DNA from 2 places in the Exiguobacterium sp. TDN 0502 genome. Region 1 is predicted to be linked to the other one. Evidence: a T-box and tRNA genes for the amino acid it is inferred to sense, from the RefSeq annotation. Region 1 holds a T-box; the other holds one or more tRNA genes.
What was found. The T-box of region 1 lies ahead of alaS (alanine--tRNA ligase). A T-box ahead of a tRNA ligase gene usually reads a tRNA of that ligase, here a tRNA-Ala.
Positions count from the first base shown of each region.

Region 1 (14,931 bases):
TCAATGTGATGACCAGTTGATCCGTTCCTTTTGCCTTCACACCAAGCCGCTCCGGCTTCATTTCACCATCATTGACGGCTCGTCCGTTCTCGAATACTTCAAATAAAAAGCCGTAAGGTGAATTGGTTTCGTTCGCAGCGACACGGCGAAAGCTTTCCACGAATTGTTGTGCCGTGACGGGGCTACCGTCTGCATCCTTCGTTTCTTTTAACCGGATCGTATATGTCAGACGGTCTTTTGAAACGGACATTTCACGGGCTAATCCGCGCCGGACGGATGTTCCTGAAGTAAAGACGTATAATCCTTCGTATAGTTGCGCCAACAGCGTTTGTGAACGACTGTCCGTCGCAAGCGCAATATCCGATGTTTTCGGAAGCGATGATTCGATCAATTGAGCTTTCACCTGCTCGGGTTCGTTGGATTGTTTGGTTTCCGAAGGCAGCAGTGATCGGTATATGAGGATTGCGATGATGCTGACCACTAGAAGAATGATCAGTGTCACGATCCATGTTTTTTTCGTGATGTTCGTCATAGATGACTCCTTTCTGTATCAACACGCATTTCTCTATTGAATCAGAAATCCGACAAAAAAGCGACCCCTCGTCATACGAGCGGTCGCTTCGGTTACATTAAGCTTCGTACCGTTTGAAAACGAGTGATGCGTTGTGACCGCCAAACCCGAGTGAGTTGCTGAGCGCGTACTGGATTTCGACATTTCGTGCACCTTCTGTTACATAATCGAGATCACAGCCTTCGCTCGGTTGTTTGAGGTGAATGGTCGGGTGAACGGTCTGTTCCTGTAACGATTTAATCGTTGCAATCGCCTCGACTCCACCGGCTCCACCAAGCAAGTGTCCGATCATCGATTTCGTCGAGTTGACGACGAGTTGTTTCGCTTGTTCACCGAAGACACTGTAGATTGCTTTTGTTTCCAAGATATCGTTCATCGGCGTACTCGTTCCGTGCGCATTGATGTAGCCGACAGCTTCCGGTGCGATGCCCGCATCCTGAATCGCCATCGCCATCGCCCGTGCTCCACCGTCTCCATCTGGATCCGGAGCCGTAATGTGGTACGCATCCGCTGTTAATCCATATCCACTGACTTCCGCATAAATTTTAGCGCCACGTGCTACCGCATGCTCATATTCTTCAAGAATCAGGATGCCTGCCCCTTCTCCCATGACGAAACCGTCACGGCCTTCATCAAACGGACGGCTTGCCGTCTCCGGATCATGATTCGTCGACATCGCTTTGTTGGAACAGAAACCAGCAAACGCTAAGTTCGTGATCGGCGCTTCCGCTCCACCCGCAATCATGACATCCGCATCGCCACGTTCGATGACACGAAGTGCTTCTCCGATTGCATTCGTGCCTGAAGCACATGCTGTGACAGAACAGTTATTCGGTCCCTTAGCTCCGGTATAGATCGATACCTGACCGCTTGCCATGTTCGGGATCATCATCGGAATGAAAAACGGACTGACACGGCGGTGTCCGCGTTCAAAATAGATTTTCGCTTGTTTTTCGATCGTCTCCACGCCACCGATGCCTGATCCAATCCAGACCCCTGCGCGCTCCGCGATTGCTTTGATGTCGATTCCAGCATCCTCGACAGCTTCCATGCTTGCGACGAGTGAATAATGAACAAAACGGTCCATCTTCCGTGCTTCCTTCGCTTCGATGAATGCTGTGACATCGAAGTTCTGCAATTCGCCTGTGACCTTCGTCGGGTATTCATCGATGTCGAGACGTTCCATCGGACGAATTCCGTTCGTTCCTTCTTTCAGTGCTTCCCAAAATGTATTGGCATCATTCCCGATTGGTGTCAGTGCCCCGATTCCTGTGACTACAACGCGTTTTCTCATCATCTTATGTGTTCTCTCCTTTAGTCCAAGTAATGTATGCTGCTCCCCATGTCAATCCGGCACCAAATCCAGCAAGTACAAGTTTCGTACCTGGTGTCAGGCGTCCCTGCTGACGTGCTTCTTCAAGTGCGAGTGGGATTGAAGCAGCGGATGTATTCGCATGTTCATCGATTGTGACGATGACTTTCTCTTGCGGTATATGCAGTCGTTCGCACGCTGCATCGATGATTCGCAGGTTTGCCTGATGCGGAATCAAGATATCGATGTCTTCAAGCGTGCTGTCTGCTTTTTGAATGACCTTCTCAACGATTTCCGGTAATTTACGAACAGCGAACTTAAAGACTTCACGACCGTTCATCTCGATCGGTCCATCGATGTCTTTAAACAGTAGATGCGCTCCGCGCCCATCTGTTCCGAGTTCGAAAGCATTCAATCCTGCCTGTTCGGTTGGTCCGATGACGACAGCTCCTGCGCCGTCTCCGAACAAAATCGCAGTTGACCGGTCTGACCAGTCGACGATGCTTGACATCTTTTCAGCGCCGATGACAAGGGCATGTTTGCCTTCCACCGTTCCTAACATACTTGCCGCCGTTTGCAGTGCGAAAATGAAGCCACTGCATGCCGCACTGATATCGAATGCGGTCGCCCCTCTAGCCCCGAGACGTTCCTGAACGATACAGGCTGTAGAAGGAAATGCACGTCCTGTTGCCGTTCCGACGACGATCAATCCGATGTCCTCTACTGTCAATCCAGCATCATCCAGCGCTTTCTGAGCAGCTTCCGTCGCTAAGTCTGTCACATCGACATCATCGGCCGCGATCCGTCGTGCTCCTATTCCCGTCCGTGTCCGAATCCATTCATCACTCGTATCGAGCGTCGTTGCTAATTCATCATTCGTCACGCGGCGTGACGGCAAAGACGTTCCTAATCCTACAATCCCGATCTTCATAAGGCATCCCCTTTTGTTATTAGTATCTGGTACTAATATAAAGCGTTAATTCGCTTTTGTCAAAGAAAAAAGGAAGGACATGGTTTCCCGCGTCCTTCCTTCCACCTTACTCTGCTAATGTCCGAACGACTTCCATGACCATTTTAGCGGAATTGATTGACGCAATCTCGAGGAATTCATCAAACGAGAGTGACGCTTCTTCATTTGCGCTATCTGAAATCGAACGGGTTACGACGAACGGTACACCAAACTGATGACAGACTTGCGCGATTGGTGCGGCTTCCATCTCAACAGCTGTAACTTCAGGGAAGTGCGCCTTGATTTGAGCTGAACGTTCTGAATCATGGATGAAGGAATCACCTGTCGCGATCAATCCATGAACGACACGAATCGCGTCCATCCGTTCGATGACGGCTTCTGCTGTTGCAACAAGCTTAGGGTCGGCTTGATAGGCAGCTGGCATTCCAGGTACCTGACCGTACTCATATCCAAACGCTGTCACATCAACGTCATGGTGACGTACTTCTGTTGAGACGACGACGTCTCCGACTGTCAATCCTTCTTTGAATCCACCTGCTGATCCCGTGTTGATGACCGCACTCGGTTTATAGTGATCGAGCAGCAGTGTTGTACCGATTGCAGCATTGACTTTCCCGATGCCGGACTTTAAGATGACGACCGGTACACTGTTCAAGAGACCTTCATAAAAGTGATAATTTGCGATGACCGTATCTTTACGTTCCGATAATTCATTCCGTAATAAATTAACTTCCTCTTCCATAGCACCGATGATTGCGATTGGCATATTTCATTCCTCCATCATACAGAAAGCCGGATTGCTCCGGCTCCTGTCTTCTTTATTTGATTGATGTGATTTTGACTGCGTATTCACCGCCTGGAGCCGGGACAGAGACTTGATCTCCGACTTGATGGCCCATTAAGCTCTTCGCAATTGGTGATTCGTTCGAAATTTTTCCTGTAAACGGATCTGCTTCCGCACTCCCGACGATCGTGTACGTATCTTCTTCATTGTCTTCGACACTTAAGAAAGTGACTGTCGTTCCGATACTAACGACTGAGATATCTTTCTCTTCTTCCGAGATAATCGCAACGTTACGAAGCATCTCTTCGAGTTGAGCAATCCGGCCTTCGACCATTGCTTGCTCTTCTTTTGCCGAATCATACTCCGCGTTCTCTGAAAGGTCACCGAACGAACGGGCGATCTTGATGTTCTCGACGACTTCTTTCCGGCGGACTGACTTCAATTCATTCAATTCATTTTCAATGTTCGCTTTACCTTCAAGCGTCATGTAGTATTGTTTTTCTGCCATTTTTGTCACGCTCCTTTTTATTCCACTAGTATAGTATATTCACATCTTTTTTGGAATCAATATCCTCTTTGATCAAGTGCCGAGCGGTAATCAAGAATCGCACGGATCTTTGTCACGAGTAAATCGATTGCCACATGGTTTTCGCCACCTTCAGGCACGATGATGTCTGCGTAACGTTTTGTCGGTTCACAGAATTGCAAATGCATGGGACGGACGACGTTCGTATACTGCTCGACGACAGAATCAATGGAACGTCCCCGTTCATTGATATCCCGCTGCATCCGGCGAAGAATACGAACGTCAGCATCCGTATCGACGAATACCTTAATATCCATTAGTTCCCGTAACCGTTCGTCTTCAAGCGCCAAAATTCCTTCTACGATGATGACATCGCGTGGTTCAAGACGAATTGTTTCTTGAGCCCGTGTGTGGGCGACATAATCATATACCGGTTTTTCAACGGCAATGTTCTCACGGAGTGCCTGAATGTGTTCAATCAGTAGACCGTTATCGAATGCGAACGGATGATCATAGTTCGTCTGATACCGTTCCTCCATTGATAAGTCACTTTGATCTTTATAGTATGCGTCCTGCTCGATCATGACGATTGACTCGCTTGGAAACGCATCGACGAGCGAACGTGCTACCGTCGTTTTTCCTGAACCCGTTCCACCCGCTACGCCAATTACTACCGGTTTTTGCATGTCATTTGTTCCTCCATCATTTCGACTTCTTCCGGCTGACGGATACCCCGTCACCGAGCGGAAAAATCGTCGTATCATATTGTTCTTGTTCCATCATCCAGACCGTGAATTCCTTGACGAGACGTACGAGACGACGTCTTCTCCGATCAAACGTCTTCGGATCCGGCTCGAGGACATCTCCGTGTAAGAAAAGATTGTCCGTATAGAGCACACCACCCTCGGGAATGAGTCGACCATATCCGGCAAAGAATTTTTTATACTGTCCTTTGGCTGCATCGATGAAGACCGCATCGAACTGGTCCTCAAGGGTTTCGGCTAATTCTACTGCATCCCCAAAAATGATGTCAATCCGGTCTGCCACATCCGACCGGGCAATGAACCCTTTTGCCTCTTCGTACCGTTTCGCATTCCGTTCGATCGTCGTGATCCGCGCGTTTGGTAGCGCACGTGCCATCCGGATCGCACTATATCCGATTGCTGTACCGACTTCTAGAATACGTGTCGGCTGTTGCAAGCGCAAAAGCGATAATAAGACTTCAGAACCGGTCAGTTCGATGATCGGTATATGATGTTCTTCCGCATAATGCTCCATTTCTTCTAACAGAGCATCCCGTGGATGAATCATCGATTCGACATAGGTCGTGAAATCCTTCACGCCATTCACTCCTTCTTCCGCATAAACAGGTTGACTTGAAGCGAACTTCCCGCTTCAACCCAACCCGTTGCTCATTGCTCTTTACTCGCTTCGTATTCGACCCATTCCGGTTTATACTTGACGACGTTTCGTTGATGTTCTTCATATGTCTCTTCATAGAGAATCTGTCCGCGTGGATGTTTATCACTTGGCGGACGTGCGAAGAAATAGACATACTTCGTTTTATTCGGGTTTAAGACAGCTAATACGGAATCCTTGCTGACAGTTGAAATCGGACCGATTGGAATCCCTTCGTACTTATACGTGTTGTACTTCGAGTTATTTTCAAGATCCTTCAGTGTCGTTAAGGCCGTATTCTCACCTGTTCCGTACCAGACCGTTGGATCAGACTGCAGTTTCATACCGTCATCCAGACGGTTTTTAAAGACGCCGGCGATTTCTCGACGATCCTTTGGTGTTGCCGCTTCGCGCTCGACCATGGAACCGAGACTGAGTACTTCATGGAAGGTCATGCCTGATTTTCGAATTGCATCCTCGTTCTCATCATAGACCTTTTCAGTCTCATCGAGCATCGTTTCGACGATCTGATTGATGCTTTTTCCTTTGTCGAATTCATAGGTAGCCGGGAAGAGGTAACCTTCCAGTGCGTATAGGACACCCTTTTTCTTCACCTCATCCGTCAACATCGGATATTTTTCAATCAATCCATTGATGAATGTAGCATCCGTCAAATCCTTACGGACCGTCTCTTCTTTGAACTTCGTCGCTTTCGCAATCAATGCGATTTGCCGATCCATCGTGATACCTTCTGGTAATGTGATTTTCACATCAGCTGCCTTCATGACCGTACCCGTCTTCAATTCATCGATGATTTCATCCGGGGACATGGCTTGTGACAGGGTATACGTACCCGCTTGGAATGACGATTCATTTTTATAGCGGACGTAATAACGGAAAATCGTCTCGTTCGCAATCAAGTCTTTTTCCTTCAGTAAGGAAGCAATCGTACTCGTACCTGCCCCTAAAGGAATCTCAACTTTGACGGATTTCGTTGCTTCTTCATCGACCGGTTCCAGCGCATTTTTCAAAAAGACATAGATGACCGCACTGGTAACTAGAAAAATCGTCAACAATACAGAAAGGATGATCAGCGTAATCCGGCGCGATGTCCGGCGTCGCCTTTTTTCGACTTCAGCATTTTGCTTCCATTCGTTCTCCATCGGTTCCTCCTTCTTCTCTTAAAACAAGGTGACACCGTAAGAGAAACTCTCTTACGACGTCACCTGTCATGAGTCGGGTTAGTCTAACTGATCTTCGAGCGTGTTAAAGACTTCTTCGATTTCATCCCAAGTCGCTGTATCGTCTTCGTCGATCGGCACGAGGTTGAAGTCGTTGTCTCCATCACCGTATTCGTCGAGTTCGTAAACGAAGATATCGACTTCTTCTGCTTCGTCATAATCTGCTCCGATTGGCTCGAGGAAGATGTACGTCTTGCTCGAACGTGGGCTTTCGTAACGCAGACGTTCTACGAATTCGAAATCATTTCCTTCGCCGTCCGGAATTACGTAACGTGTTGGTTCATTCTGTTGCATCAGTGATCCGCTCCTTTAACGCAAGCTCGAGTTCATCCCAAGTTTGCTCATCATTTTCATCGATCAGGCTCAGTTCAAAATCATCTTCGCCTTCTCCATATTCATCAATCTCACAGATGATCAGATCATCCGCTCCTTCGTCAGGATTCCCGATCATTTCAAGAAACAGATAGGTCTTTCCTGTACGTTCACTCGAGTAACGGTACCATTCTTCGAAAAGATGCTCTCCGCCCTCTTCATCGGGGAAGAGATACTGACGTTTTTCTTCAGCCATCGGTTTCTCCTCCTTCATCGATTCGCCCGATCCAAATACGATTGCAGGATCATGACAGCTGCCATCTTATCGATGACTTGTTTTCGTTTCTTGCGGCTGACATCGGCATCGATCAGCATCCGTTCTGCTTGCATCGTCGTCAACCGTTCATCCATGAAGACGACTTCAAGCCCGGTATGCTGTTCGATTTCCTTCGCGAAGGCTTCACTCGCCTCCGCGCGGGGACCGATGGAACCGTTCATGTTTTTCGGAAGACCAATGACTAGGATTTCGACATTGTATGTCTTCATGATGACATCGAGCCGTTTGAAGGCTTCCGGGTAATCCGGTTCCGTCCACTTGACCGTCTCGACGCCTTGCGCCGTCCAGCCCATCAAGTCACTGACCGCTACTCCGATCGTCTTCGAACCGACATCTAGTCCCATTGCACGTTTCATTTTGAATTTCCACTCTCCGCCAAATAAGATTTCACGAGTTCTTCGAGCAATTCGTCGCGTTCAATCTTACGAATTAAGTTACGTGCGTCATTATGACGAGGAATGTAAGCAGGATCTCCAGATAGGAGATAGCCGACGATTTGGTTGATCGGATGATATCCTTTTTCTTCTAAAGCATGATAGACCGTCAACAACACATCACGTGTCGCTGCTTTGTTATCGTCTTCCGGGAAGTTGAATTTCATCGTTTGATCCATCTGACTCACGTTCATCACCTCTTTCATATACACTACGTTTCTATTATGCCAGTGATTGCACGTATTGTGAAGCGTACGCGAGTGCTTCTTCTAATTTCGACGCATCTTTCCCACCCGCTTGAGCCATGTCAGGGCGACCGCCACCGCCACCGCCGCAGCGTGTTGCGACTTCCTTGATCAATTTACCGGCATGGTATCCTTGGTCGATCAAATCTTTTGAGACGCTTGCGACGAGGTTGACTTTCTCACCTTGCGCACTGCCGAGTACGATGATTGCTGATCCGAGTGAGCTCTTCAACTCGTCCATCATGCCGCGAAGGGCATCCATATCGGAGACATCGACACGTTTCGCAAGAACACGGACACCGTTGATTTCTTCAACATCATCCTTAAGCGAAGCTGCTTCGATGTTCGCGAGTTTTGCTTGCAACGACTCGTTCGCCCGTTCTGTCTCACGGAGCTGTTGTTGCAGTGCTTCGATGCGGACAGGAACTTCCGTCGTCTTCGTCTTTAAGACAGCAGCTGCTTGTTCGAGTGTTTCTAAATGTTGGTTCATGACACGATACGCGCCTGCACCCGTTACCGCTTCGATTCGGCGAGTACCTGCACCGATACCGGACTCTGAAACGATTTTGAACAAGCCGATTTCGGCTGTGTTCCCGACGTGGATTCCGCCGCACAATTCAATTGAATATGTGCCGGCTGAGACGACACGGACCGTTTCACCGTATTTCTCACCGAACAACGCCATCGCGCCTTTTGCTTTTGCATCAGCAATGTTCATCTCTTCGATATCGACCGGTAGCGATGCCCAGATTGCTTGGTTGACGTCTTGTTCGATTTTCGTCAACTCTTCTTGTGTCACGGCACCGAAGTGTGAGAAGTCGAAGCGAAGACGTTCTGGCGAAACGAGTGATCCCGCCTGGTTAACGTGTGTTCCGAGCGTATCTTTCAATGCTTTGTGGAGCAAGTGTGTTGCCGTGTGGTTTTTCGTGACGGCTTTACGTTCTGCTGCTTCGACCGTTGCAACGACGTCTGCCGCTTCTGTCGCGATCCCTGTACGGACGATGACCGTATGCAAGTTTTGACCGTTTGGCGCTTTTTGAACATCTTTGACATCAAGAACGAAATCCTTGCCTTCGATAGTTCCTGTATCCGCGACTTCTCCACCACTTTCAGCGTAGAACGGTGTGATGTCGAGAATGACTTGTGCTTCTTCACCAGCAGCGACTTCTGTAACTCGTTCTCCATCATGCAACAATGCGATGATTTTCGCATCCGCCTTAAGGTCGGTATAGCCGACGAACGTACTTTTATCTTTTAGCGTCGAGAGGACTTCCGATTGCTGTTGCATCGAACCACTCTCTTCACGTGCTGCGCGCGCACGCTGACGTTGCGCATCCATCGCTAGTTTGAAGCCTTCCTCATCGACAGACATCTGATGATCTTCTGCATACTCGACTGTCAACTCAAGTGGGAAACCATACGTGTCATATAGACGGAACGCGTCTTCACCACTGATGACGTGCTCACCGTTTGCTTTAGAATTCTGAGCGACCGTGTTCAAGATTGCAAGACCGTCATGAAGTGTCTCGTGGAAACGCTCTTCTTCGTTTTTGATGACGCGTTTGATGAAGTCCGCTTTTTCCGGAACTTGTGGGTAGAAGTCGACCATGACGTTTCCGACCGTATCGACGAGTTCATACATGAACGGACGTTCGATCCCAAGCATCTTCGCATAACGAACCGCCCGGCGCAGTAAACGACGTAGGACGTATCCGCGACCTTCATTCGAAGGAAGCGCACCGTCACCGATCGCGAATGAAACCGTACGGATGTGGTCTGCGATGACTTTAAACGCCACATCAAGTTTCGAATCGTCACGGTAGATTTTACCGCTGATTTCTTCTGTTTTGTGAATGATCGGCATGAACAGATCCGTATCGAAGTTCGTCGGTACGTCCTGCATGACACATGCCATTCGTTCGAGTCCCATCCCTGTATCGATGTTTTTACGCGGAAGTTCCGTGTAATTGCCATGTCCATCGTGGTTGTATTGACTGAAGACGATATTCCAGATCTCAAGATAGCGTTCGTTTTCACCACCTGGGTAAAGTTCCGAATCGTTCGGATCATCTCCGAAAGCCGGTCCACGATCGAAGAAGATTTCCGTGTTCGGACCAGATGGACCTTCACCGATTTCCCAGAAGTTATCTTCTAGTGGAATGATTCGTTCAGCTGGTACGCCGAGTTCTAACCAGATTTGACGCGCTGCGTCATCTTCCGGGTGAATCGTGACCGAGAGACGTTCCGGATCAAGACCGTACCAGTCATCGCTCGTTAAGAGTTCCCAGCCCCATTTGATCGCATCTTCGCGGAAGTAATCACCGACAGAGAAGTTTCCGAGCATCTCGAAGAACGTATGGTGACGCGCTGTTTTCCCGACGTTTTCGATATCGTTCGTCCGGATTGATTTTTGTGCGTTGACGATACGTGGATTGTCAGGAATGACACGACCATCGAAATATTTTTTCAGTGTCGCAACACCCGAGTTGATCCACAAGAGCGATGGGTCTTCGACCGGTACGAGTGAAGCACTCGGTTCGATCGCATGCCCTTTGCTTTGGAAGAAATCAAGATACATCTGACGGATTTGTGCACCCGTTAATGGTTTTAGAGCTTTCATGAACAGTTACCCCCATTGGTTTTATTTGGACGCAAAAAAGCGATGTCTTCATCCCTGAAAAGGGACGAAAGCATCGCTTCCGTGGTACCACCCTCGTTCGTAAGCAATCCATTGCTTACCTCGAACATCTGATAACGGGGATGACCCGCAGGTGTTTACACCCGACTCCGGAAGGAGCTTCAAAGGGACTCAAGAAAGTGATTGCAGCAGATTCACTTCTCTCTGGACTCGAGTTACCCTTTTACTTATCTTCCATCAACGTGTTACGTCCATTCATCTATCGTGATTATTACCTATCGAACGACATCCGTCAAGTCTTTGTCACCCCGCCGAGTCGTTCAATCAATCGTGTCCGGCGCCGGGGTTCCTCTTCTTGCGACGCTTTATGGAACGCCCGCGGATCACCGAACAATAATAAACTCGACTTCGCCCGAGTGACCGCCGTATAAATCAGATTCCGGGAATGCTTGAACGCCCCCGTGAAATAGACCGGCATCAAAACGATTGGAAACTCGGACCCTTGTGCCTTATGGATCGTAATCGCATAAGCATGCGTGAATTGATCCCAGTCACTCCGGTTGTACTCGACTTCCGTCTGATCGAACCGGGCGATGATTTTATCGACTTTATCGACATTCTCTTTGGCGAAGAAAATGTTGACGATTTCTCCGATATCCCCGTTATAGACGTTTTCTTCCGCATTGTTGACGAGCTGGAGAATCTTATCCCCGGTCCGGTAAATCCGCGTACCTTGTTTGACTTCGCGTTTCTTCGGTTCTTCCGGGTTGTAGACGCGTTGCAAGGCGACATTTAATTCGTCGATTCCGACTTGACCACGGTAGGTCGGCGCGAGAACCTGGACATCGAATTTCGAATACCCTTTCGCGAGTGCTTTTTCCGCAAAGGCAGAAATACCGCGTAACGTCTCTTGCGGTGATGCGGTATAAAAGCGGCGGTCCGCGAGTGGGGCTAGTAAATCTGCAGACGTCGTCCGATTCTTCAAATCGTGCGCCAGTCGTAAGATCGAGGAATCTTCCGCTTGACGATGGACGACGTTCAATCGAACGACGGGAATCCCTTCCGTATCCATCAAGTCAGCGAGGACCTGTCCCGGACCAACGGACGGTAATTGATCGCGGTCACCGACGAACAGGATTTTCATTCCGTTCGGGACGGCACGGAGCAAACTCGATAACAAGTAGATATCAATCATCGATGACTCATCGATGATCAGTACCTTGCCCGTGATCGGCTGGTCCTCATTTAATTGGAAGTTTGTTCCGTCATACTTCAAGAGACGGTGAATCGTCATCGCTGGTACGTCTGTCGCTTCCGACAAGCGCTTTGCTGCGCGTCCGGTCGGTGCGACAAGGACATACGGATAAACATCTCCCGTCTTGACGCGACTTTTCTCAAGCGGCCAGTCATGAATTTCTTGCAACGCATGTAAAATTCCTTTGATGACGGTCGTCTTACCGGTACCCGGTCCACCGGTCAAGACCATCAGTGGCGCTTTGACGGCTAACTCGATCGCTTCTCTCTGTTGCGCGGCATATTCCATGCCGAACTGTTCTTCGAGGTGACCAATCGCTTCAAGGATCGTCGCGACATCGACTTCCTGTTCGGCGCCGTTTGCCATGACGCGTGCTAGTTCTTTTGCGGCCCGGACTTCTGCATAAAAGATCGTCGGCAGATACAAGCAACCTTCCTCAAGCTTGACCTTATCTTCAGCGAGTAACAGTTCGATCGCTTGTTCCAGCCGCTCTCCCGGGTCTTCACCTAATAAACGGGGGGCCCGTTGCAGCAATGAGTCAACTGTTGCAAAAGCATGTCCCTCGCCTGCTTCCTGTTCCAGTATGTGCATGATTGAAGCCGCGACACGCTCCGGATGTAAACCGACAAGTCCGAGGTGCGACGCGATATGATCAGCTGTCTTAAAACCAATCCCGTTCACTTCATACATTAAGGAATATGGATTCTCCCGAATCCGTGCCATGGCATCCCCTTCGTAAGCAGCATAAATCTTTGCAGCTAGTTTCGGCGTGACATCAAACGGTGCTAAAAACAGCATCAGCTGGTCGACACCATATAAGGTCGCGAGCCGACTCAAAATGATATCGGCTTGTTTTTGTTTTAATCCCGGAACCTGGTTGAGGACACGTTCGTCCTTCAAAATAAGATCCACTGCCTCTTCCCCGAGAGCATCGACGATATTTTTCGCTGTCTTCGGTCCAATGCCGGTGAACGAACCATTCGTCAAGAAGCGGACCGTTGCATGTTTGGTCATTGGAACCGAACGACGAATCAGTTCCGCCTTCAGTTGTTTCCCGAAGCGTGGATGATCAACGAGACGACCGAATGCTTGATACGTGCCTCCAAGCTCGATTCCGACACCGGTACCCGTCACGACGAGCTCGGTTTCTTTTAGCTCAAAATTCTTTTCTTTGACGGCAATCAATACAATGGAGTGTGCTTCTTCTTCAGAAGAAAAGAGCACACGTTTGACGCGCCCGACGACTTGATGGGGGTGCTCCATCACTCCACCTTCTTTCTCTCTTTTGCATTCGCTGCTTTCATCATAGCATTCGTTTACCGGATTTTAAATCAGGGAAAGATACCGTGAAACATTTCGTTACGAGGAGGAGTTCGAGAATGGCACGTTTACCGATTGCAGGATTATGTGAATTAGTACTGGAAGTCGAGGATATGGACCGCGCGGTCGGCTTTTGGAATGGGACACTGGGCATTCCGATCGTCGAACAATGGGCACCTGAGGACGCGGAACCAAGCAAGGAACAATCTAAGCAGGACGGCGTCTGGGCAACGTGGCTCTACATTGGTGGCAATACTCGACTCGGTCTGTGGCTGAAACGGGACTTTACAATGGAAGAACGGACCGTCAAACACTTACCAGTGTCCGAATGGGACACGTTGTACGATGAAGGTGGTGTCCATGTCCACTGTGCTTTCTACGTTGAGAAGGACGAGTTCCAGCAAGCCTTGAATCAACTGCGGGAAGCATCGATTACCGTGAAGCTCAGAGAATGGGACGAACAGGAGACATCGAATCAAAAAGAGCATTCTGCTTATTTCAAGGATACGGAAAATAACGTCATCGAACTGTACACGAAAAACATGGATGAAGCCTATGAAGATTTTTCTGGTCCTCCCCTCCGCGTCATCCGTGAAGTTGGGAATTGAATGAAACACAAAAAGACGACTCCGCAAGGAATCGTCTTTTTTGGATCAGTCTGCTTGTTTCAACAATGCATCCATCTTCGCTTTTGCATCCCGTGCGAGAGCATGTTCCGGCTGATAGGCAAGAACCGCTTCAAGTTCTGCATAACACGCTTCCTGTTGACCGAGGAAAGCAAGAGCAATCGCATAGTTGTACCGTGCATCCGTATGCGTTTCGTCAAGCATTAAGACGTGTTCGAACATTTCGACTGCTTCGTCCAACTTCTCGTTTTGCGCTAAGGCAAGTCCGTATTGGAACGCAATCTCGATGTCGACACCGTTCAATTCTGACGCGCGTTGCAAACGAGGTAAGCCGCGTACCGGATCACCGAGCTTTTGATACGTCATCCCGAGCATGAAATGGAGATCTGCATCGTCAAGCCCATATAATAAGGCTGCCCGCAATGATTCTTCTGCTTCGACCAGTTGATCAGCAGCAAAGAACAGCGCCCCTTTTGCATAATAGGCACTCGCGAACGTATTGTCGATCATCAGTGCTCGTTCGTAAAATCGGAGCGCACGATCGGCATCGTTCATCGATTGCAATAACGTGCCGAGATTGACATAAGCCGTCGGATCTTTTGGATTTTCTTCAATCGCGTCGTTAAACGCTTGCGCTGCTAACTCGTAATTCCCGGCTTCTAAATGCCGGAATCCTACTTCATTATAGTTCATCTTTATTTGCTCCTTACGCTAGATAAGCGAGGCGTTCGCCTGCTTTATACGCTGCATCGATCGTCGCACCACCGAGGCAGATATCTCCATCATAGAATACGACCGCTTGTCCTGGTGTAATCGCCCGTTGCCGTTCGTCAAACGAAACGTCGAGTCCATCTTCGAGGACACGAACCGTGACGGCTGTATCTTGTTGACGGTAACGGAATTTCGCCGTACAACGGAATGTCTCACCGACCGGACGTTCAGATGTCCAACTGACATCTGAA
Region 1 is NZ_JBOZGJ010000001.1:28,109-43,039, forward strand. It holds gene ACRPK8_RS00155 (peptide ABC transporter substrate-binding protein) at 1-532, opposite strand, end outside; gene fabF (beta-ketoacyl-ACP synthase II) at 630-1,868, opposite strand; gene ACRPK8_RS00165 (beta-ketoacyl-ACP synthase III) at 1,870-2,814, opposite strand; gene mtnN (5'-methylthioadenosine/S-adenosylhomocysteine nucleosidase) at 2,921-3,619, opposite strand; gene greA (transcription elongation factor GreA) at 3,672-4,145, opposite strand; gene udk (uridine kinase) at 4,202-4,849, opposite strand; gene ACRPK8_RS00185 (O-methyltransferase) at 4,866-5,474, opposite strand; gene mltG (endolytic transglycosylase MltG) at 5,576-6,724, opposite strand; gene ACRPK8_RS00195 (DUF1292 domain-containing protein) at 6,803-7,096, opposite strand; gene ACRPK8_RS00200 (DUF1292 domain-containing protein) at 7,083-7,370, opposite strand; gene ruvX (Holliday junction resolvase RuvX) at 7,385-7,807, opposite strand; gene ACRPK8_RS00210 (IreB family regulatory phosphoprotein) at 7,804-8,073, opposite strand; gene alaS (alanine--tRNA ligase) at 8,108-10,750, opposite strand; T-box leader at 10,808-11,018, opposite strand; gene recD2 (SF1B family DNA helicase RecD2) at 11,061-13,286, opposite strand; gene ACRPK8_RS00225 (VOC family protein) at 13,403-13,951, shown strand; gene ACRPK8_RS00230 (tetratricopeptide repeat protein) at 13,997-14,662, opposite strand; gene mnmA (tRNA 2-thiouridine(34) synthase MnmA) at 14,676-14,931, opposite strand, start outside.

Region 2 (14,931 bases), on a different contig from region 1:
CGTGTTTTTTCCTTTTTTGAGCGTCACTTTTTTCGTGATCGTCTTCTTGAAGGCTTTCATGACGTACGGCTCTTTGAACGTCCGGCGGTATTCCGCACTCCCGTTGAAGTCAAAGCGTAATTCGCTGTAGTTATCGCGAAGAACGATCTTCATCTCAGCTGTTTTTGTTTTGCTTGAAACGGTTTTTGGTGCAGTGACGCGAATCGTCGGTAATTCTGTGTCGATGATGACTTGACGGTTGAACGCTATACGATTTCCTTTACCATCGTACGCCTCAACCTTGAATGACTTGACGCCATCCGTCGTGTACGTCACGTCATGGCTGAACGCATAGTTCTGTTGCGCCGCATCAAAGCGCAGTTTGACAGATTTACCGTTAATCTTGAACGATTTAATGCCTGACTCATCCGAGACGTGACCTGCGATGTTGATGACTTTTGATGTCGCAAGACCAAGTGCGACCGGTGTATCGATTTGAACATTTGGTACGGCTTTATCGACACCCGTCGTGTTGACGTCTTTTTTCACACTGTTTCCGGCATAATCCTTCACGACGAAGGCAATCTTCGCGCGCTCCGGAAGATCGGTCAACGTATACGCTTTTTCCGTTGCAGCAAGCGGTTGTTTCAAGACACTCTTACCATTGACGAGGATATCGTATGACGCGACACCTGTTCCTTGGTCACCTGCTGTCCACGAGAGCATTGATTTCTTAGCATCCCACTTCACGGTTGCCGCCGGTTTTTTCGTATCGACATAGACTGGGAATAGGTTCGACTGCCATTTTGCATTCGGATAATCGATCACGGATTTGACTTTGTAGTAGTAAAGACCATCCTTGACCGGTTTCCCGTTGATCGTTCCGTCCCAAGCAGCGCTTGTGACTGGTGTGTATCCGTCCTCTGAACCGCTATCGTAGTAGTTCTTGACGACGTCCGTTTGCATATCGAGCTTCTGGAGCGTTGTTTTATTCCGGTCAAGAATCGAGTACTCGACTTTTTTCGCGTTACGAAGGAACGAGATGATCGGGAAAGCTTCATCTGCGCTACCATCGTTGTTTGGTGAGAACGAGACTTTGTTTGCGACGACGTCTCCAGCAGCGTTCGCGCCGAGGAACTCAAAATCATCCTTCACTTCAGTCGCTAGACCTGTCAATCCGTAGAACGTGTTGTCTTCATCGTACAGTGGTGCGTCTAGAATCGGAGCTTGATCCCACTTTCCTTTGAAGCCAACGTAAGGAACCGTCAGTTCTGGATTTTTACTCTTCGTATCAATCAAACGGACGAAGCCTTCGACGAAGTAGCCGTTCTCAAAGACTTGTTCGAGCGGAAGTTCGTTTGCCCAGTCCGTTGTATCCTTCAGATCGACCGATACACTGACTTTCGTTGAGCTCTTCGGATTGATCGAGACCGAACTTGCTTTCTTCGAGCCGACTGCGAATGAGATCGGATATGTGCCCGTGTTTGCATCCACTGTTCCGATCGTTCCTTTTTTGAAGATTCCGTTCGCCTCTAAGAAGTTCGACCCTTCCGCACCGAGATCCGATTGAACGGTTCCCGCTAGCTTATACGTCACTTTTTCACTGCTGTAGTTTTTCAAATCAAGCGTAAACGTGAACTTCTCGCCGACTTCCTTCAAGGACGCCTTCCCTTCACCTGACTTCGTCTCCGTGACGACGACTGGCGTCTTCATGGCAGCACGCAGGTCCATCAGTCCCGCGCCTTCACGACGTGGGGAGTAGAAGTTGCCTGTGTTTTGCTGAGCATTGTATTTTCCTTGATCAAGTTGCGGACGCGACGTATTCATCAAGATATTCTTCGCGAGCTTAACGCGTGTCGCACCGTTAACCTTGAAGTCTTTTGCGATCCGTTGCATGACGAGTGCCGTTCCACCAGCGACATGTGGTGCCGCCATCGAAGTTCCACTCATGACGCCATACTCGTTATCGTTAAGTGTCGAGTAGATTTTTCCACCAGGTGCTGTGATTTCTGGTTTGAAGTCAAGGCTTGGTGTGACACCCCAAGACGTAAAGTCAGACATTTGTCCTGCGACCGGATTATCGGCGGAGACTGCTTTTCCATCGAACGTGACAGTGATTGCCTTGCCCTCTTTTGCTTTTGCTTCAAGATCGTTCCCGTCCGCGAGACTGAGCGTCACCATCGGAATTGTCGGATTGTTGAGGGCCATGCTGACGTAATCGCCGTGATCGACTTTACCACGAATGATGACACCTGCTGCCCCTTGTTTTTCCGCTTCTGCTTGGATCATGCTGTAGTTGAAGTTACCGTTACGTACGACGAAGACGACTTTCCCTTTGACGTCTTTACCAGCGTAGTTCGCTTCTTGACCGTCACCGACATATACGACTTCCTTCGGCTCTTTATCAAAGACAGCAATCGGATTCGGTGAATCCTGTTTTTGGTAGGCCAAATAACCGGCATCCTGCCCGTCGATCGTCAGCGCCATGCCTTCAAGCGTCAATTTTGTATTTTCGAGCGATGCGACTTGGAGTGCCTGACTCGTTAATCCTGGTGCACCGACGACACCGATATCCGGGTTTGCTGTGTACGGGTTACCGGCACCATGACCGGCGAATGCCGAGTTACCGGCAGAAATCGCACATAAGATCCCGTTGTTCATCGCATTGACGATTGCGCGTTGTTCCGGATCATCTGCATTGACGAATGATGACGTCGAACCGAGACTCATATTGATGACATCCGCGCCGAGAGCGATCGCGTCATCGATTGCTTTAATATAGATATCACTGAATGTCGATGGCATCCCTGGATCATTACCAAAGACCTTCATCGCAAGCAGTTGTGTTTCCGGTGCAACTCCTTTGATGCCGCCATTCGCTTCATCCCCGTTTGCGCCGACCGTACCCGCGACGTGCATCCCGTGCATCGACGCGCCCGCACCTAAATCACGGATTTCGCTATCGTGGTCGGCGTAGTTATAGCCGTACGGTACTTTTTCCGTGAAGTACTTTCCTTTTAAGCCTTTTGTTTCTTTAGCACTTTCGACTTTTGACGCTGTTAAATCAATCTTCGTCTCTGGACTTAAAACCATGTCCTTATGCGACGGATCAATTCCCGTATCGATGACGGCGACGACAGTTCCTTCCCCTTTGAATCCGTAATCCTGCCATGTTTCCTTAGCATGGACGAGATCCTTGCTGTACAACATATCTGGTTTTGCAGCTTTCGCCACTTCTGGACGCGCGTATTCATGCGCAATATGTACATCCTTTACGCCGGCAAGTCGTTTGATGCTTTCAATATCACCGAACTTCACTTCACCACTGAATCCGTTAATGACGGTCGTGAAGCTTTCTTTATAGGTAACGGGAATCGCTTTTTTAGCGATCGCTGATTTAACCGCTTTTTGAACGCTGACGAGACGATCCTTGATCGATTCCTTTTCGGTATTGCTCAATGTGCTATACCGCTTGTTTTGCGCCTGTGCGATCTGGATTGCCGGCTTCTGATCCATCTCGATGACGACACGGACTTTATCCGACTGCTTGTAGACTTTTTCCTGCCCTGACTTCTTCAGTGAGAGTGCTTGCGGCTTTTGCCCGCTCGCTTTGTCTTGCGACGACAGTGCACCTTGGGCACTGACTAAATTGGAGGACGTCATCAGGACGGCCGCCATAAGCGCAATCTTCTTCTTCATGCTTTCGTTTCTCCTTTTCTAAAAAACCATAATAAAATGATGGTAAAACAGTTAAACGAAAATTCTGTATTTTTAGTTTAATGAATTTAATGGGAATAAACAATTTAGTTTTGTCTGTTTTTTTAATTTATTTCTTTTTCATACCATATTATATTATGAGGAATTTAACTGGAAACAAACAAAAACCCTTCGATTGCTCGAAGGGTTGGATGTATGAAGATGGTGGAGACTATCGGGATCGAACCGACGACCTTTTGGCTGCCAGCCAAACGCTCTCCCAGCTGAGCTAAGCCCCCATGAATTATCTTTAGTATACGCATCACTAACTACTTTATCAATATAAAAATAACGCTTTCACGAAAAAAGAATTCCTTCCACGATTTGGAAGGAATTCACGATTCATTTATTCAATTCACGCATGATATCCGCCTGTCGTTCAAGCTCTGCCTGTTGTTCAAGGATCAAGACCTTTTTATACGTTCGCGCAGAAATCAGGATGCTGATTTCATACAAAACGAATAACGGCACCGAGATCATCAAATGCGACGTCACGTCCGGCGGGGCAATCAATGCCGCAACGACGAACAATGCGAAGTAGGCATACTTCCGATTTTTCCGCATGAGATGTGGCGTCACAAGACCAAGACGTGTTAAGAACATCGTCACGACCGGCAGCTGGAACAATAAACCGAACGGCATCGTCAACCGGATCAAGAAACTAAAATAGTTTTCGACCCCGATGACTTGTTCGATGCCAAGTTCCTTCCCGAGATCCGTCGAGACTTCAAGCAGAAACGGTAGCAACCAGAAATACGAGAAGGCTACTCCGGACAAAAACAGAAAGAAGATGACCGGAATATACGTCAATGTTGCTTTTTGTTCCTTATCATACAGTCCCGGACGGACAAACGCCCAGAGTTGGTACATCCAAAACGGAGACGCTAAGATCAGCGCAATGATGAACGCGAGGTTTAAATATAACATTAAAGGATCTGCGACGTTGAAAGCATTCAAGCCGATACCAAGCTCTTTTAAATCCGCTTGCAGGAAACGGACGAGCGGTCGGACGAGCGGAAACGCGACAGCGAACAGGACGACGACGATGAGGAGCGACCAGACGATCCGCTTTCGCAGTTCGTCGAGGTGCGACGTCATGCTTTGTTCTTGATCAACCGCCATGATTCAATCACTTCTCTTTCGGTTCGTCCTTTTTATCATCGTCCATGATGCCGTTTGTGGCATTCTTGAACTCTTTCAATGTCTGACCGGCAGCACGACCGAACTCCGGTAACTTCTTCGGTCCGAAGATGATCAACGCGACGACTGCGATTAATCCGATGCTCGCAGGTCCGATACCTAGTGTGAGCGGGATAAGGTTTTCCATTATGATTTCACTCCTTCAGCTGATTGCGAATAATGCTTCATGAAATAAACTAACGACTGCAACTCGATCGATAAATCGATGTGATGGACCCGGACACTTGCCGGCACGTTCAATCGTGCAGGCGTAAAGTTCAGGATGCCTGTCACACCATACTCGACTAACTCATCCGCTACTGACTGTGCGAACTGGGACGGAACCGTCAAGATGGCGACATCGACCTGGTTCGCTTCGATTTGCTCTTTCATGTCCGAAACATGATAGATTGGAACGTCATGCGTCGTTGTTCCGACCTTCTCTTCGTCCGCATCAAACGCAACGACTATCCGAGTACTATTATTCTTTAAAAAGTTATAATTTGCAAACGCTGTTCCGAGATGACCGACCCCGATTAAGGCGACATTCGTCACCTCATCTTGATTCAAGGTTTTCCGGAAAAACGTCAAAAGGTGTTGGACGTTGTATCCATAGCCCTTTTTTCCCAGTGCCCCAAAGTAGGAAAAATCGCGACGAATCGTTGCTGAATCAACCTTCACCGCTTCACTTAACTCAGCAGAAGAGACGCGGAGCTTACCTGAATTGTATAAACTTTGGATGAAACGATAATATAGCGGCAACCGTTTTGCTGTCGCTTGTGGAATTTTTGTGTCTGGTCCATTCATCCTGCAGTTCCCCCTTCGGCCACATCCATCGTGGCACCCAAATCTTTGCAAAAAGCTTTCTACTCTCCTTGATTGTAAACCACTTCACATAGAGTCACAAATAATATATTCCGCAGGACCGCGTGCTTTTGTTCGTGATAGACTAAAGGGTGGAAGGATGGATGGAAATGATACTCTTACAAGTCAACCAACTCTCGAAATCATTCGGCGTCGAGCCGATTTTAGAAAATATCAAACTCGAAGTACAAGAACGCGACCGGATCGCACTCGTCGGTCGAAACGGTGCCGGTAAATCAACCTTGCTTAAAATCATTGCCGGTGAACTCAGTCACGACTCCGGTGACATCATGAAAGGCAAAGACGTCAAAATCGGTTATCTCGCGCAAGACAGTGGTCTCGAATCGAATGAGACGATCTGGAACGAGATGCTGACCGTCTTTGAACATCTGCAGGAGCAAGAACGGACACTGCGCCGGATGGAGATCGAGATGGGCATGGAGCATATCTTGAACGATCCGGTCGCTTACGATCGTCTCCTGAAGACATACGATCAAGCGCAACATGACTTCTCAGAAGCCGGTGGTTATCAGTTTGAAGCGAATATCCGCTCCGTCCTGCACGGGATGCGCTTTTATCCGGATGATTATTCGCGCCGGATCCAGACGTTATCCGGTGGTCAACGGACACGTCTCGCCTTAGCGAAGATGCTCCTGCAAGCACCTGAACTCCTCATTCTCGATGAGCCGACCAATCACCTGGATATCGATACGCTCGCCTGGCTCGAGAGTTATCTCAGCGGCTACCGCGGTGCCGTCCTGATCGTCTCGCATGACCGGTATTTCCTCGATCAGGTCGTCAATGTCGTCTACGAGCTCTCGCGTAACATCTGTCGTAAGTTCACCGGGAACTATACGAAGTATCTGGAGCAAAAGGCAGCGTTATATGACCAGGAAATGAAACAGTTCGAACAGCAGCAAGAAGAAATCGCGAAGATGCAGGACTTCATTCAACGCAACATCGCCCGGGCGACGACGACAAAACGTGCCCAAAGTGTCCGGAAGCGGCTCGAGAAGGTCGAGCGGCTCGATCGACCAGATGGCGATGAACGCAGTACGGTCCTGTCCTTCCCGATTGAAAAACAAAGCGGGAACGACGTCCTGCAAGTCAACCAGCTGGCGATCGGTTACGAAGAGGCCGTCTCAAAAGACATTACGTTCCGCCTGCAACGCGGCGAATCCCTCGCCCTCGTCGGACCAAACGGAATCGGGAAGTCAACGCTCCTAAAAGTTCTCGTCGGACGTCTTCGTCCCCTGTTCGGTGATTTCCGCTTCGGAACCGGCGTCTCGATCGGCTATTACGATCAAGAGCAGGCAGAGCTCAATGACCGGAATCGTGTCATCGATGAGATTTGGAACGAATGGCCACTGATGCGCGAACAGGAAGTCCGTTCTGTCCTCGGACAATTTCTGTTCGGCGGTGACGACGTCTTCAAAATCGTCCACGAGTTATCCGGTGGCGAACGCGGACGTCTCGCACTCGCAAAACTGAAACTCCGGAAAACGAACGTCCTCGTCCTCGATGAGCCGACGAACCACTTGGACCTGGATTCGAAGATGGTCCTTGAAAATGCCCTCGTCGACTATGAAGGAACGCTACTGTTCGTCTCCCACGACCGTTACTTCATCGACCGGATCGCGACCCGTGTCATCGAGATGAGCGAGACCGGTGTGACAGAGTATCTCGGTGACTATTCGTACTATACGGAGAAGAAGGCGGAACAAGAAGAGATTGCCCGCCTTGAAGCCGAGGAGGCGAAAGCCGCAAAAGTCACAGCATCGAAGACGATCGATAAAGAGGCACAGAAGGAAGAAAAGAAACGCCGTCAACAGATCGAACAGCTTGAGCAGGAGATTGAACGACTCGAACAACGTTCAACGGAAATCGAACAGTTACTCTGTGAACCGGAAGTCTTCAATGATATTCCGAAAGCGACGGCGCTGTCTGCCGAGCGGGATCAGATTGATGTTGATCTACTCGAATTGATGGAACGATGGGAGAACCAACACTGATGCGAACGAAAAGCTTTTTCATCAACTTGATTCAAGGACTGCTATCCGGCATCCTTTATTTCGTCCCGATGTATGCGGACTACGTGTCCGCCTTCATCCGTCCGGATGCTCTGAATGCCGTCTATCCTTTGTTCATCCTTATTTCCTGTATGATCGGACTGGTCATCCAGACGTGGAGCGGTCTTCTTGTCAGCCTGCTCTCCGGATTATGTTGTACACTTCTGACGACTCAATTGTTCGTCGAACTCAATGATCCGATGATTCTGGCCTATTACGGGAGTATTTCTCCACTGGTCGCCTTTTTAATCAGCTGTGTCGGTATTTGGGCACTGGCCATCGTTTTTTACCTCTTAGATGGTTATCAAGGAAGTAAACGACATGGACTTGAGACTTCTTCGAACGAAGTCGATCCGCAACCTTAAAAGTCGACTGGCAACCTAATGAACAAAGGGAGTTGAAATTCCGGAATCTGGTCCGGTCTCTCAACTCCCTTTTCTTTAACTGTTCATGTAAACATTGGTCGTCAAAGTGAATCTGACCATACATCAAACATTCATGCTTTTATTATTCTGTCGGTCGGGCAATCGTAAACGTCTTTCCGATCGTCGCATAATCATTCCCCGCTAAACGCGCAACAGCTTTTAATCCTGCCGCGTCGATCCGGAACGACTCGACGAGTTCATCCGCGACATGATAGCGCAGTACTTCACCAATCAAAAGATCGGCACCTTCTAGCTCAACGTGTTGCGTCAAGCGCATCTCGAAGCGGATTTTTGCTTCCGCGATGCCCGGTACGTCGATCGCATCGCTATCGACGAGCGTTAGATCCGTCCGCTTAAGCTCACTCTCACCGTAAGCGAGTGGTGCAGCTGTCTCATTGACCGCGTCAACGATCTCTTCGCTGACGATATGGATGACATAGCTTTGTTTCGTCAGGATGTTACGCGCCGTATCCTTCTGTCCTTGATCCGTCCGTTGAACGGCGATCACGAGTTGCGGTGGACTGCTTGATGCGACCGTAAAGAATGAAAAGGGTGCAGCGTTTACCGTCCCGTCTTCTCCTTGTGTCGTCACAAAAGCAATCGGACGCGGAATGATGCTTCCGATCAGTAATTTATAATTGTCTTTTGCACTAAGCGTTGATGCCTCGAACTTCATGAATGACCCACCTTTTTCCTCACCCGATGAGTGCAGCGAGTGAATAGTCTCCAGCACCGATCATCGCTACACCAAGGGCGATGACGATCAATGCCATGTTGTATTCGTACCCGTTCTGCGTCACCCAGTAACCATTCGCACCGTGTACTTTGACGATTGCGACAAGCATCGATCCGATGATGAGGAGCGCTGCGATCCAGAGAAACAGACCTCCTGCAAACAATAAGCCGCCGATCAATTCAGCAAGACCTGCCGTAATCGCGAGTGCCTTCCCTGGCTTCATGCCGATCGATTCGAACCAGCCGCCTGTTCCAGCGATGCCGTGTCCGCCGAACCAACCAAATAATTTCTGTGTCCCGTGTGCAGCAAATGTTAAGCCGATGATTAAACGAATGATTAAAAGTCCTGTATCCATCATTGTTCTCTTCTCCTTTTACCTAATGTTTTTAAGTTACTTTAAGTAACTCGATAAACAGGCTATATCTCATCACTTACTAAAAGTAAATAGATTTGTTTTAGTTCTTTTTGTTACATTAAGTAAAATGATTCGATTTTTTTAGCAGAAGCGGGTATACTACAACTATAGAAAGGATGAGTGCTGATGGAAGAAGTCGCAATCCAACCGGCTCTTTGTCCCAAAGTCGAACATGCCTTTGAAATCTTAGGTAAGAAATGGACAGGTCTGATTTTACGTCACTTGTTGACGAAGACATGCCGTTTCAATGAGATTCAAGATGCCATTCCCGAATTATCAGGTCGTATGCTCACGGAACGTATGAAGGAGCTCGAAGCGGAAGGCATCGTCATCCGGACTGTCATTCCCGATCGTCCGATTAAGATTCAATACAGTTTGACCGACAAAGGGCGCCAACTCGAACCGGTCATTCGTTCGATTGAGGAATGGGCCGAACTACAAGACTAATGTATAGAAAAGCATCTTCTTCGGAAGGTGCTTTTTTATATGCCCTTTGACATTGATAATCATTATCAATTAAAGTAGAGAGGTACAGTGAAGGGAGGAAGATGCATGCATATCGCGATTGGATTCGTCAGCATGTCCGGTAATACGGAAGACATCGTCTCGATCATTCAAACGGAACTTGAGCAACATGAGGTCAACGTGACGATCACAGAACTAGATCAATTCGTCGGGGAGGACTTATCACGTTTTGATGGTCTATTACTCGGCTCATATACATGGGGAGACGGTGATTTACCGTATGAAGCAGAAGATTTCGTTGAGGAGCTCCGGGAACAATCCTTAGATGGGATACCAGCTGCTGCTTTTGGTTCGGGGGATCTTGATTATCCGAAGTACTGCGCAGCCGTTGATTTAATTGAAGACGCATTAAAAGAAGCCGGTGCGACGATCGTCACGGATGGCTTGAAGATCGAGTTTGATCCCAACACTCCAGAAAAACAAGCCGCTTGTCGTACATTCGCACAGACATTCCATCATTTTTTACAACAGGTCCATTCATAAGTATCGTTTGAATTTACTACGTAAGGGAATCCTTAAAACAGACTTTATGAAAGTGAGATGAATGTTTTATGACGATTCAAGCACTCGTCTTTGACGTCTACGGTACATTATTCGATGTCCATTCCGTCAAAGAACAAGCAGAAGAGCTGTATCCGGGACACGGAGAGGCGATCAGCAAACGCTGGCGGGAGAAACAACTAGAGTACTCTTTCCTCCGACAATTGAACGGACAATATGTCCCGTTCAGCCAAGTGACACAAGATGCCCTCCGCTACGCATTACTCGAATTGAAACTCCATGTGACGGAGGAGCAGATCACGACTCTCATGGAAACGTATCTGACACTTGATGTCTACCCAGAAGTCAGCTCCGTTCTCGAGACGATGGCGGATAAGCGCCTGATCGTCTTCTCGAATGGTTCCCATGATATGCTCGACCCGCTGATCGAACAGTCAGGCTTAGCCGACCGGTTCGAACATCTCGTCAGTGTCGATGACATCAAACAATATAAACCGGCACCTGCTTCTTACATGCACGCCTTAAATACACTCGGTCTAAAGCGCGAGGAGATCCTTTTCATGTCCTCGAACGGTTGGGACATCACCGGGGCGAAAAGTTTCGGCTTTAAAACCGCCTGGATTAACCGAAACGGGCTTCCCGTCGAGGAATTGAACCTCGACCCGGACCGGATCTACGACGACCTGACCGGTATCACCGAATGGCAATGAACGAACAACAGCGGACTCCTGTTTAGGAATCCGCTGTTTTCATGGATTAGTAATTGGAAAGACGCGAGTAGCCCTTCTTGAATAGATCGATTTTCAACCCACCCTCTTTTTCGATGAAGAAGAGGTATTCATTTTGATCCGTATCTTTATAAAAGACCTTAAATAACGTTAACGTCCGTTTTTTATTGTTCTCAACAGCCGTCACCTCGTGCTTCGAGATCACTTCTGCTTGAACTTGTTCCGCATCCATCTTTTGAATCATCGGCTCGAATGACTGCTTTTCTTGATCCGTCACCGGTGTTCCGGAAGCAATCAGGAAATAATCATCACTCGCCTTGTTCGTTAGACCGTACTTCCGGTCGACGATGACGACGTTACGAAGCTTTCCGTCGGTCGTCTGATCAAAAGCATACAGTTTTTGAACGCGAGTCTTCTCCCCTTCTGCTCGTCCGATTTCATAAAGCGGACGCTGTTTCGTGTTTGCTTCGACCGCTTTTTTATCAGGGACGAGTTCTTCCTTATAGGCGACTTGGTACGCGTTGACGATTTCCCGGATCTGAAGCCCGATCGCAACGATGACCAGTACCGCTAACAGTGCGATGATGACTTTTTTCATTCCATTTCCCCCAAGTTGTTCGAATTCCTTACTTTAAATCTAGCCCAGGTTCTGCGTTCATGGCAAGTGTTGAATGGCGTAACGCACGATAGGGATGAATTGCAGCCGCTCCGATCATCGCTGCATTGTCGCCACATAAGTGCATCGGCGGAATGACGAGATCGATGCCTTCCTTCGCACATGCGGCTTCAAGACCGTGGCGTAATCCTTTGTTGGCGGCAACTCCACCGGCAAGCAGCAGTTGACGTCCGCCTTTATCCTTCACGGCACGGATTGCCTTCGTCACGAGGACTTCGACGACGCTCGCTTGGAAACTCGCAGCTAAATCTTCCGGAATGATCGTTTCTCCCCGTTGCTCAGCGTTATGCACGGCATTGATGACCGCTGATTTTAAGCCGCTGAAGCTAAAGTCATACGAATCCTTCTCGAGCCAGACACGTGGAAAATGGAACGTATCCTGCCCCGTCTGTGCCAACTGATCAATCCGTGGACCACCCGGATACGGTAACTTCAACGTCCGAGCGACTTTATCGTAGGCTTCCCCTGCTGCATCATCCCGTGTTTCCCCGATGACTTCATATACACCATCTTCCGGCATGTAAATCAGTTCCGTGTGCCCACCTGATGCAATCAAACAGACGAGCGGGAACTCAAGCTCTTGCACGAGACGATTCGCATAGATATGACCTGCGATATGATGAACACCGATCAATGGCTTATTGTGCGCAAAAGCAAGTGTCTTTGCCGCACTGACACCAACGAGTAATGCCCCGACAAGTCCCGGTCCTTCCGTAACGGCAATCGCGTCAATATCATCGATCGTGACGTTTGCCTCCGTCAAGGCATCATCAATGACATAGGTGATGCGCTCGACGTGATGGCGTGAGGCGACTTCAGGCACGACCCCACCGAATCGTTTATGACTTTCGATCTGCGATGAGACAACGTTTGATAAGACATCCGTTCCTCCACGGACGACGGCAGCCGCTGTTTCGTCGCAGCTCGATTCAATTGCTAGAATCAATGGTTGTGTCATAAGTCTTCTCCCTCCAGCTCCAGCCAGTAGATGGCAGCATCTTCATTGTTATCTTGATAATATCGTTTTCGAACGCCAACATACTGGAATCCGAGTTTTTCATATAAGGTCCGCGCCGGTGTATTCGAAACCCGTACTTCGAGTGTCATCGCCCGTAAACCGAGTGCCCGACCGACGGCGATCAATGCCGTTAGCAGATCTTCTCCGAGTCCTTGGCCGCGATGCGACTGCTTGACGGCAATATTCGTAATATGACCTTCATCTGCAATATGCCACAGACCAGCAAATCCGACGATGCCGTCTTGATCGGCAACGACATAGTAAGCATTCGGATTTTGTGTCATTTCTGCTTCAAAGGCATCTAGTGTCCACGGCGTCGCAAACGATTCGAGTTCGACGGCATGGACACCGGCAGCATCCTGTACGGTCATGCGGCGAATGATCTTACTCATGACGTTGTGCCTCAATCCATTTCGCTTCAGCTTCAGCAAGGCGCAGGTACCGTGGCTCAAACGCGTGCGCTTCGACGGTCGGGCGTGTTGCACCGAGTAAAGCGAGCACGCCGGCACGCGGTGTCCGAAACGCAGGAGCCGCCTTTTCAAACGGCTGAAGAAGTTCTTCAAACGCATCGACGTCTCCTGTGACGAGCGTATCTGACGTTAACGTCTTCACAAAAGACGCAATTTCAACATGCTGTTCTTCACCAATTCGTTGTCCGGCATCGTATACCCCAACGAAGCCTGATCCGCGCCGTGCATCCTGAATCGCCGCGACCCGTCCCGTATGACCTGTCGAAGCCGCCATCAATTCAAGCGTCGAGACCGCAACCAGTTCGATACCGAGTGTATAGGCAAGCGTCTTCGCAGTCGTCGCCCCAATCCGTAATCCCGTATAAGAACCAGGACCGTCAGCAACGACGACGCGTGTCAGTTGAGCCGGTGTCCATTTCGCTTCTGTCATCAGTCGTTCGAGTAGCGGCATCAGTTTCGTCGCATGATTTAACGACGTGACGTACGAGGCTTCTGCTACGATTTGTTTTCCGTCCGACAGAGCAACCGATAGTTGTTTCGTCGATGTATCAATAGCTACGATTTTCATGACTTCAATCCCTCACATAATGTAATGTATCGTTCTCCCGTCGGTGTCAGCTCAAAACGACGGCTATCGTCACCTGTTCGAGTAATCGAGATTGCTAACCGTTCCGGTGGAAGGCTGTCCGCAATCAACTCAGACCACTCGACGACAGCGACGCCTTCACCGTTCAAGTATTCTTCCAGTCCAATGTCGTCGCCTGAACCTTCAAGACGATAGACATCCATATGATAAAGCGGAAGACGTCCTGTATAGACTTTCATGATCGTAAACGTCGGACTGTTGACGTGGCGCGTCACGCCTAATCCTTTGGCAAAGCTTTGCGTAAAGGTCGTTTTTCCGGCACCTAAGTCTCCATCAAGCGTAATGACCATCCCTGCTTCTGCACGTCGTCCGAGTTCAAGAGCCAAGGCAACCGTTTCTTCCAAGCTGTTCATTTCCAGTTCTATCATATGACGTCTCCTCCTTTAATACGTGTTGTTCATCCTTCTCTATTGTACCGAACGAAAAAGGCAAAAAAAAATACGAAACGCTGAACGTTTCGTAGTAAAGTTGAAGTTAAGTTTAAAATTGGTTGCGGGGGCCGGATTTGAACCGACGACCTTTGGGTTATGAGCCCAACGAGCTACCAGACTGCTCCACCCCGCGACGATAAAACGTTTCGGATTTGATTATTTAAAAATTGGTTGCGGGGGCCGGATTTGAACCGACGACCTTTGGGTTATGAGCCCAACGAGCTACCAGACTGCTCCACCCCGCGATGATATAACGTTTCGACAGATATTAATATAACATGCGTCTTTTAAATTAGCAAGCCTTTTTGCCTTTTTTCTTTTTACTAACTGTCATAATGAATATTCTTCTATACTGATACGAAAGGAGTGATCAGATGGGATACTTATTAGATTTACGAAAAATCGTAGGAAACCGACCGTTGATCAGTGTGGGAGCAACCGTACTTGTCATGAACGCCCAACATGAACTACTATTTCAATATCGTTCGGATACACACAATTGGGGACTACCCG
Region 2 is NZ_JBOZGJ010000009.1:113,129-128,059, forward strand. It holds gene ACRPK8_RS11005 (S8 family serine peptidase) at 1-3,678, opposite strand, end outside; tRNA gene ACRPK8_RS11010 (tRNA-Ala) at 3,899-3,974, opposite strand; gene tatC (twin-arginine translocase subunit TatC) at 4,078-4,857, opposite strand; gene ACRPK8_RS11020 (twin-arginine translocase TatA/TatE family subunit) at 4,865-5,062, opposite strand; gene ACRPK8_RS11025 (redox-sensing transcriptional repressor Rex) at 5,062-5,721, opposite strand; gene ACRPK8_RS11030 (ATP-binding cassette domain-containing protein) at 5,889-7,790, shown strand; gene ACRPK8_RS11035 (hypothetical protein) at 7,790-8,212, shown strand; gene ACRPK8_RS11040 (flavin reductase family protein) at 8,355-8,948, opposite strand; gene ACRPK8_RS11045 (DoxX family protein) at 8,968-9,366, opposite strand; gene ACRPK8_RS11050 (winged helix-turn-helix transcriptional regulator) at 9,550-9,870, shown strand; gene ACRPK8_RS11055 (flavodoxin) at 9,976-10,431, shown strand; gene ACRPK8_RS11060 (haloacid dehalogenase type II) at 10,500-11,159, shown strand; gene ACRPK8_RS11065 (hypothetical protein) at 11,206-11,775, opposite strand; gene tsaD (tRNA (adenosine(37)-N6)-threonylcarbamoyltransferase complex transferase subunit TsaD) at 11,804-12,811, opposite strand; gene rimI (ribosomal protein S18-alanine N-acetyltransferase) at 12,808-13,263, opposite strand; gene tsaB (tRNA (adenosine(37)-N6)-threonylcarbamoyltransferase complex dimerization subunit type 1 TsaB) at 13,256-13,909, opposite strand; gene tsaE (tRNA (adenosine(37)-N6)-threonylcarbamoyltransferase complex ATPase subunit type 1 TsaE) at 13,906-14,355, opposite strand; tRNA gene ACRPK8_RS11090 (tRNA-Met) at 14,475-14,551, opposite strand; tRNA gene ACRPK8_RS11095 (tRNA-Met) at 14,587-14,663, opposite strand; gene ACRPK8_RS11100 (NUDIX hydrolase) at 14,793-14,931, shown strand, end outside.
Region 2: it encodes a tRNA-Ala, which carries the amino acid that the T-box ahead of alaS (alanine--tRNA ligase) is inferred to sense. The anticodon was not compared.